Cupriavidus necator N-1: one gene and its partner. Each later gene encodes a partner of the first gene's protein in a complex. Links are inferred from orthologs where the notes say so. Each region holds a gene or a part of one and is shown on either strand. Other genes may lie near its edges.

Evidence for each region. Proteins that work in one complex are often made in the same cells at the same time.
Region 2: the proteins of accB (region 1) and accD are in contact, whole or in part, in a solved structure (PDB 8UXZ), measured with the Escherichia coli proteins. The link is inferred for Cupriavidus necator N-1 from one-to-one orthologs.

Annotation. Positions count from the first base shown.
Region 1 is NC_015726.1:3,252,967-3,256,734, reverse strand. The notes cover bases 1-2,788. They hold accB (acetyl-CoA carboxylase biotin carboxyl carrier protein), read right to left. Parts: upstream 1,729-2,788; coding sequence 1,273-1,728; downstream 1-1,272. Other genes in these bases: CNE_RS15255 (TlpA family protein disulfide reductase), read right to left, coding at 2,588-2,788; aroQ (type II 3-dehydroquinate dehydratase), read right to left, coding at 1,894-2,391; accC (acetyl-CoA carboxylase biotin carboxylase subunit), read right to left, coding at 1-1,026. Outside these bases: more of CNE_RS15255, read right to left, coding at 2,789-3,136; CNE_RS15250 (hypothetical protein), read right to left, coding at 3,172-3,768. UniProt on the Escherichia coli protein: This protein is a component of the acetyl coenzyme A carboxylase complex; first, biotin carboxylase catalyzes the carboxylation of the carrier protein and then the transcarboxylase transfers the carboxyl group to form malonyl-CoA.
Region 2 is NC_015726.1:2,576,498-2,581,841, forward strand. What follows is about bases 1-2,927. They hold accD (acetyl-CoA carboxylase, carboxyltransferase subunit beta), read right to left. Parts: upstream 1,937-2,927; coding sequence 1,064-1,936; downstream 1-1,063. Other genes in these bases: folC (bifunctional tetrahydrofolate synthase/dihydrofolate synthase), read right to left, coding at 1-906; trpA (tryptophan synthase subunit alpha), read right to left, coding at 2,117-2,914; CNE_RS12155 (DNA-methyltransferase), read right to left, coding at 2,916-2,927. Outside these bases: more of CNE_RS12155, read right to left, coding at 2,928-3,842; trpB (tryptophan synthase subunit beta), read right to left, coding at 3,842-5,035; CNE_RS12165 (phosphoribosylanthranilate isomerase), read right to left, coding at 5,160-5,344.

The DNA.
Region 1 (3,768 bases):
CTCGGCGTTCACGCGGCATTCGATCGCGTGGCCACGGAACTGCACATCCTTCTGGCGCAAGCGCAGCTTCTCGCCGAAGGCGATGCGGATCTGCTCCTGCACAATGTCGATGCCGGTGATCATCTCGGTGACCGGGTGCTCGACCTGCACGCGCGTGTTCATCTCGATGAAGTAGAACTCGTTGTTCTCGTACAGGAACTCGAACGTGCCGGCGCCGCGATAGCCCATCTTCTTGCAGGCCTCGGCGCAGCGGTCGCCGATGCGCTCGATCAGGCGGCGCGGAATGTGCGGTGCGGGCGCTTCCTCGATCACCTTCTGGTGGCGGCGCTGCATCGAGCAGTCGCGCTCGCCCAGCCAGATCGCCTGGCGGTGCTGGTCGGCGAGGATCTGGATTTCCACATGGCGCGGGTTCTCAAGGAACTTCTCCATGTAGACCTCGGGATTGCCGAAGGCGCGCCCGGCTTCTTCGCGCGTCATGTTGACGGCGTTGATCAGCGCGGCTTCCGTGTGCACCACGCGCATGCCGCGGCCACCGCCGCCGCCTGCGGCCTTGATGATCACCGGGTAGCCCACGCGGCGCGCAGTGGCCAGGATTTCCTTGGGGTCGTCGGGCAGGGCGCCGTCCGAGCCGGGCACGCACGGCACGCCGGCCTTGATCATGGATTGCTTGGCCGACACCTTGTCGCCCATCAGGCGGATGCTGTCGGCGGTCGGGCCGATAAAGACGAAGCCGGATTTCTCCACACGCTCGGCAAAATCGGCGTTCTCGGACAGGAAGCCGTAGCCGGGGTGGATGGCTTGCGCGTCGGTCACTTCGGCGGCCGAGATGATGGCCGGCATGTTCAGGTATGACAGCGGCGACGGGGCCGGGCCGATGCAGACGGCTTCGTCTGCCAGGCGTACGTACTTGGCCTCCTTGTCGGCCTCGGAGTACACCACGACCGTCTTGATGCCCAGTTCGCGGCAGGCGCGCTGGATGCGAAGAGCGATTTCGCCGCGGTTCGCGATCAGAATTTTTTCAAACATGGTCTCTCTCTGCGAGAACAGTAGCGGTCCCGCTGCGTGCCGCAACGGCACGCCGGGCGCGCGGCCCGGGGGCTGTCGCCGCCGCGGCCGCCATACTGCGCGGAACTGCATGGAACTGCACGGAACGGGCCGCGAAGCCCACAACGTCCCTGGCGCCAAACAACGCCATGGCATGCCGCGCGGGCACTGCTGCGGGGGCCACTTGCGTGGCCGATGGCAGCGTGCGGCATGGCATGCCGGTCAGGATCAGCCGATGACGAACAGCGGCTGGCCGTATTCGACGGCCTGGCCGTTCTCGACCAGGATTTCCTTGATGACGCCGGCCTTGTCGCACTCGATTTCGTTGAGCAGCTTCATGGCTTCGATGATGCAGACGGTCTGGCCTTCCTTGACCGAGTCGCCGACGTTGACGAACGGCGCGGCGCCCGGCGACGGCGCACGGTAGAACGTGCCTACCATCGGCGAGGTCACCACATGGCCGGCGGGCAGCTGGGCGACGGGCTCTGCAGCCGGTGCCGCAGCCGGTGCGGCGGCCGCGGCGGGCGGCAGCGCCTGCATCTGCGGCATGGCCATCGGCGCGGCGACGATTTGCGGCGGTTGCTTGACGATGCGTACCTTGCCGTCGCCTTCGGTGACTTCCAGCTCGGAGATGCCGGATTCGGCCACCAGGTCGATAAGCGTCTTCAGCTTGCGCAGGTCCATCTTTTTATCCTCCTGAATCGGGTTATCCGGCCGCTGCCCGGGACGGGCCGCGGCGGAAGAATCGTGTTGCCGGCCACCGGAAATCCGCGCCCGCCGTGCCGAGGCACGCCAACGGGCGCAGGCCGCCGGGCGGCGCGCGCAGGTTGTCGAAAAAATCTTGGGAGTTCAGCTCCCCGAACTCTCGGGTGGCGGCTGCTCCTGGTCCAGCACATAGTCCAGCGCCAGCAGGTAACCCTGCCAGCCGAGCCCGCAGATCACTCCGACCGCCACGTCAGAGAAATAGGAGTGGTGGCGAAAGCTTTCGCGCCGGTGCACGTTGGACAGGTGCACCTCGACGAACGGGATCGCCACGCCGGCCAGGGCATCGCGCAGTGCCACGCTGGTGTGCGTGTAGGCAGCCGGGTTGATGATGATGAACTCGACCCCTTCCGCGCGTGCGGCGTGGATGCGGTCGACCAGTGCCCCCTCATGGTTGGACTGGAACGTATCCAGCGAAACGCCGGCTTTTGCCGCGCGTTCGGCGAGGGCCGCGTCGATATCGGCAAGCGTCGTGTACCCGTAGGTTTCTGGCTCGCGCGTGCCCAGCAGGTTCAGGTTTGGCCCATGCAGGACCAGCACCTTGCGGTAGCGGGCTGAGCGACGGAGGGAGCGGGTTGCAGTCACGGCGGCTCGACCAGATCAACGAAATTGCGCGGAGATTACCGTAGCTTAGAGGGATTTGTCTAGCGCGCGATACAAGGCTTGGCGACCTTTGCGACGCTTCGGCGGCCCTTGAAGCACTTTCTGGCCGTTTTGGTGCCCCGGCGAAACAAATCGCTGAAGAAAACCGAAATTCAGCGAACTTGGCGGAAGAATATGCTCAGGCGCGTGGCAGCACGGCCCGCAGTTCCTCAGCCGTCACCCGTCCCATCTTGCGATACTTCACCGATCCGTCCGGGTTGATCACCACGGTATAGGGCAGGCCGCCGGCGCTGTTGCCGAAGTTGCGCGACAGCTCGGTGCCGGCAAAACCGGCCACGGCGAGCGGGTAGGCCACCGGGACCTTCGTGGTGAACTGCTGGATATTGGCGGCGGAATCGATGCCGATGCCGACAAACTCGACCTGGCGGCTCTTGTATTCCTCATGCAGCGCGGTCAGCTCCGGCATTTCCTCGACACACGGCCCGCACCAGGGCGCCCAGAAGTTGATCACCACGGTCTTGCCGCGCAGCTTGCCCAGGTCCAGGTCAGCGCCGGCGGCGTCGGGCAGGCGTGTCTGGAAGAAGGTTTCCACCGCCTGGTCGCTGGCGGGCTTGGGCGAGAACACGAAATGGCCGGCCAGTGCGCCGGTGGCGCAGGCGACCACGGCCACGGCGATCCACAGCCAGAGGCGGGAGCGGCGGGCGGGCGAGGAAACGGTTTCAGTCATGGGGATGGCTCGGACCTGTGTAGTAGGGGCGGGCGTCAGGCCGGGTCGGCATCGCCGGGCGCGTCCATCAGCGCCCGTACCGCCTGCACGTCGGCGCGGGCCGGGCGCCCCGAGGCGTCGGCACGCACGGCGCCGCGTTCGTCGACGGCATCATACAGTGCTATATGAATGCCGACTGGGGCACCCAGTTCCGCGCGCACCTCGCCGGCGAGCAGCCGGGCCTCGCGGCGGTCGGGCCACTGGCCCTTCCACAGGAAGCTGAGGGTCTCGACCTCGCCGCGGCCGCCGAAATGCCGGCTCTCGCTGGTCTCGAAGTCCACGCCGGCGTTGATCAGGTGCAGCGTCGCATCCTTGGCGCTGTCGCAGAAGCACTGCAGATAGATATCGGAGTGCTCGGTGGCGGTGCCGTTGAGCACGGCGCCGACCAGGTAAGGCCGGAACGGCGCCAGGTCTTCCATGGCCAGCACCGCCAGCCGGCGCAGCAGCGCCAGCACGCGGGGCTGGCTGTCGGCGTGGAACAGCGCCTGGTAGGCGCGTACCTCGGCTTCGACCTGCTCGTTGTCGGGCAGCCATTCGCCGGGCACGCGCTGCTCGCCCAGCACCTGGCGCGCGGCCTTGCGCTTGGCGGTGGC
Region 2 (5,344 bases), 680 kb from region 1 along the record:
CCCCGGCAGCACCTGGAAGCGTCCCGGCAGCTCGACAAAGGCCAGCCCGTTGCGCACTTCCTGTGCGCTGACCGGCAGGCGCGGGCGCATGGCCTGCAGCGCGGCCAGCGCCGCCGCCGCGTTGAGCAGCTGGTTGGCCCCGCGCAGCGCCGGGTAGCCCAGGCCGTTAAGCTTGCGCCCGCCGCCGCTCCAGTCCCATTGCTGGCGCTCCTGGCCCTTGGCGGCGTGGAAATGGTAATCGCGCCCCACCAGCCACAACTCGGCGCCGACCGCTTCGGCGTGCGCCACCAGCGACTTGGGCGGCATCGGGTCGCCACAGATCGCGGGCACGCCCGGGCGGAAGATGCCGGCCTTCTCGAAGCCGATTTCCTCGCGCGTATGGCCCAGGTACTGGGTATGGTCGATATCGACGCTGGTAACGATGGCGCAGTCGGTATCGATTACGTTGACCGCGTCCAGCCGCCCGCCCAGGCCTACTTCCAGGATGATCGCGTCCAGCCCGGCCGCGGCGAAGGCATGGATGATCGCCAGCGTGGTGAACTCGAAGTACGTCAGGCTGACCGGGTCGGCAAAGCTGTTGCGTGCGCGCTCGACCGCCTCGAAATGCGGCAGCAGCTGCGCATCGGTGGCGATCTCGCCATTGATGCGGGCGCGCTCGTTGAACGAGATCAGGTGCGGCGAGGTATGGCAGCCCACCTTGTAGCCGGCCTCCAGCAGGATGCGCTCTAGCATCGCGCAGGTAGAGCCCTTGCCGTTGGTGCCGCCCACCGTGAACACCACAGCGTCGATGCGCAGCCCGAGGGCCTCCTTCACGCGCGTGATGCGCGCCAGGCCCATATCGATGCCCACGGGATGGGCGGTTTCGAGATGGGCAAGCCATTCGGGGAGCGTATGGAAGACAGGCATGTGGGGTGCGAGGAAAAGCTGTTGCTACCAGATTTGGCCAGCCAGCGGCAAAGTCAAGGCCAGGCTTGCGCCCGGCCCCGAGATAGCGGCCGGGGCGGCCAAGAAAAGCGAAAGGCGCGTCAACCACCCGCGCCCTTGATCTGCCATGCAGACGTTGTTATGCCACCGCGTCGGCCGGCTGCTTCTGCAGCAGCGCCAGCAGCTGCGCCAGTTCCGCGCGCATCTTGCGGCGGTCGACGATCATGTCGATGGCGCCCTTCTGGATCAGGAATTCCGAGCGCTGGAAGCCTTCCGGCAGCTTCTCGCGCACGGTCTGCTCGATCACGCGCGGGCCGGCAAAGCCGATCAGCGCCTTGGGCTCGGCGATCACCACATCGCCCAGGAAGGCGAAGCTGGCCGATACGCCGCCCATGGTCGGGTCGGTCAGCACGCTGATGAACGGCAGCTTGGCCGCGCTCAGCTGGTTCAGCATCGAGGTGGTCTTGGCCATCTGCAGCAGCGACAGCAGGCTTTCCTGCATGCGCGCCCCGCCGGTGGCGGTAAAGCAGATGAACGGCACCTTCTGCTCCAACGCGGCCTTCGCGCCGCGCACGAAGCGCTCACCCACCACCGAGCCCATCGAACCGCCCATGAACTCGAACTCGAAGCAGCTCACCACCACCGGGATGGTGTGGATGGCACCGCCCATCACCACCATGGCATCGGTCTCGCCGGTGTCGTCCATGGCGGCCTTGATGCGGTCCGGGTACTTCTTGGAATCCTTGAACTTGAGGGCGTCGACCGGCACGATCTCCTGACCGATCTCATAGCGGCCTTCGGCGTCCAGCAGCCCGTCCAGGCGCGCCCGTGCGCCGATGCGCATATGGTGGTCGCACTTGGGGCAGACGTGCAGGTTGGCCTCGACGTCGGTCCGGTACAGGGTGGACTCGCACGACGGGCACTTGACCCACAACCCCTCAGGGATGCCCTTGCGGGTGCTGGGGTCGGTCTGTTGAATCTTGGGGGGCAGGAGTTTATCCAACCAGCTCATGAAAGCTCCTTTCGGATGACTGCGGTCCGCCGGCAAGCCCGGTGTCGGGACGCCTGTTGGCGGATGGCAGGGAATCAACCCGCGAATTTACCATGCCGGCCCGGTGACCTCGAAGCGCAACGCGCGATTTGCGCACAACACATCACTCCACAAGGTGTGCCGGGCCAGCATTACATCACTTCAGCTGTCCAGCGCCTGGCGGATCTCGGCAATAAACGCCTGCAGCGTCGCCACCGCCTGTTCGCGCGGGGTGTCCTCCAGCAGCTGCACCAGGCGGCTGCCGATCACCACGGCATCGGCCACGCTGCCGATCGCGCGCGCGGTCTGCGCGTCGCGGATGCCGAAGCCCACGCCCACCGGCAGGTTGGCATGCTGCTTGATCAGCGGCAGGCGCGCCGCCACGCTGTCCAGGTCGATCGCGGCCGAGCCGGTCACACCCTTGAGCGACACGTAGTACAGGTAGCCGCTGGCCACGCGCGCCACGGCCTCGATGCGGGCATCGGTCGAAGTCGGCGCCAGCAGGAAGATCGGGTCCATGCCGTTGTCGCGCATCAGCGTGGCGAACGACTCGCACTCCTCGGGCGGATAGTCGACCACCAGCACGCCGTCCACGCCAGCCTCGCGCGCGGCAGTGGCAAAGACCTGCTCGCCCATGCACTCGATCGGATTGGCGTAGCCCATCAGCACCACCGGGGTGTCGGCATTGGTCTGGCGGAACTCGCGCACCCACTGCAGCACCTGGGTCAGCGATACGCCCTGCGCCAGCGCGCGCTCGGAGGCGCGCTGGATCACCGGGCCGTCGGCCATCGGGTCGGAGAACGGCACGCCCAGCTCGATCACGTCGGCGCCGCCCGCCACCAGCGCGTGCATCAGTGCCACGGTCAGGCCGGGCTCGGGATCGCCCGCGGTGATAAACGGAATCAGGCCCTTCTTCTGCTGCGCGGCCAGCGCCGCGAACGTCTTCTGGATACGGGACATATCAGGGAATCAGGTGAGGCCGCGGCGCCGGCGAGACATCGTCGTTGGCGGCGGCCAGGGTTGGGGTGGCGGCAGGCTCGGCGGCTGCATTCGTGACGGCAAGGGCTGCAGCGGCGGCAGACACGCGATCGCATGCCACCTGCACATACTCCGGATTGATCTCGAAGCCGGCAAAGCGCCGTCCGTGGCGCAGGCAGGCCACCGCGGTGGTGCCGCTGCCGGCGAACGGATCCAGCACCAGGCCGCCCGGCGGACAGCTTGACAGCACCATGCGCTCGACGATCTCCAGCGGTTTCTGCGTCGGGTGGTTGGCGCGCTCCGGGTCCTGGCGGTGGATGCGCGAGACGCTCCACAGGTCCTTCGGGTTGTAGCCCACCTCCAGCCACTTCTTGCCTTCGAAACGCGGACGGCTGCGCGCCTTCTTGGTCTCGGGGTCGTAGGGAATGCGGACCGGGTCGAGATCGAAGTAGTAGTCGCGCGCGCGCGCAAAAAAGCCGATGTTGTCGTGCACCGACGAGAACTTGCGCGTGGTGCCGCCCATGCTGGGCACGCGGCGGTCCCAGATGATCTCGTTGATCATGGTCAGGCGCCGCTTGAGCATCACGAACAGCTCGGGCGAATACTGCCAGGTGCAGAACAGGTAGAGCGTGCCCTTGGGCGCGAGCTTGGGCACGACCGCGTTCATCCAGCGCTCGGACCAGTCGAGATACTCCTGGCCCGACAGCAGGTCGGAATCGTTGCCGTAGTCCTTGCCCAGCCCGTAGGGCGGATCGGCGACGATCAGGTCGACCGAGCCGTCCGGCAGGCGGGCAATGCCCTCGAACATGTCTTCCTGGAACAGGCGCAACTGGGCGGAATCGGGCGCACCGGACGCATCCGGTGCACCCGCGCCGCCCACGGCAAGTCCGGTCGGAGGCAGCGCGCGCATCAGAGCTTGAGCCCCGCGCGCTCGGCCACGGTGTGCATGTCCTTGTCGCCGCGGCCGGACAGGTTCACCAGTAGCAGCTTCTCCTTGGGCAGCGTCGGCGCCAGCTTGCACGCGTAGGCGATGGCATGGCTCGATTCCAGCGCCGGGATGATCCCCTCGATGCGGCAGCAGTCGTGGAAGGCCTTGAGCGCTTCCTCATCCGTGATCGGCACGTACTGCGCGCGGCCGCTGTCCTTGAGCCAGGCATGCTCGGGGCCCACGCCCGGGTAGTCCAGGCCGGCCGACACCGAATGGGTCTCGATGATCTGGCCGTTGGCGTCCTGCAGCAGATAGGTGCGGTTGCCGTGCAGCACGCCTGGCGTGCCGCCGGTCAGCGAGGCCGCGTGGCGGCCGGTGTCCAGGCCGTCGCCGGCGGCTTCCACGCCGATCAGCTGCACGTCCTGGTGCTCGATATACGGGTAGAAGATGCCCATGGCATTGGAGCCGCCGCCGACGCAGGCGATCACGGCATCCGGCTGGCGGCCCGTCATCTCCGGCATCTGCACCTTGGATTCCTCGCCGATCACGCACTGGAAGTCGCGCACCATCATCGGGTACGGATGCGGGCCGGCCACGGTGCCGATGATGTAGAAGGTGTTCTCGACGTTGGTGACCCAGTCGCGCATGGCTTCATTGAGCGCGTCCTTGAGCGTGCGCGAGCCGCTTTCCACCGGCACCACGGTGGCGCCCAGCAGCTTCATGCGGTAGACGTTGGCGGCCTGGCGCTTGACGTCCTCGGCCCCCATGTAGACCACGCACTCCATGCCGAAGCGCGCGGCGATGGTGGCCGTGGCCACGCCGTGCTGCCCTGCCCCGGTCTCGGCGATCACGCGCGGCTTGCCCATGCGCTTGGCCAGCAGCGCCTGGCCGATCACGTTGTTGATCTTGTGCGCGCCGGTGTGGTTCAGGTCTTCGCGCTTGAAGTAGATCTGCGCGCCGCCGAGCGTCTCGCTCCAGCGCTGCGCGTGATAGATCGGCGACGGGCGGCCGACAAAGTGCTTCAGTTCGCGGCGGTATTCGGCATCGAACTCCGGATCCTTCTGGTAGTGCGCATAGGCTTCGCGCAGCTCATCGAGCGCGTGGATCAGCGTTTCGGACACGAAGGTGCCGCCATAGGGGCCGAAATGGCCACGGGAATCGGGCAAGTCGTACATATCTAGACTCTTCGGAACAGCGGCCTTGCCTCATCCGGCAAGGCCGCATTGTTGACTGCGATGCGTGTGCGCGCATGCGGCAGGCCATAGGCGGCATGGGGAAAGACGCGGGAGACGGCCCGGCTCATCCTGCCTCGGCACTGCGCACAGCACGCACGAACGCGGCGATGCGGGCGTGGTCCTTCACGCCCTTGGCGGCCTCTACCCCGCTGCTGACGTCCACAGCGTAGGGCCGCACGCGTTCAATCGCACCAGCGACGTTTTGCGCGTTCAACCCACCACTCAAAACGATGCGAGGAGCGCCGCTTG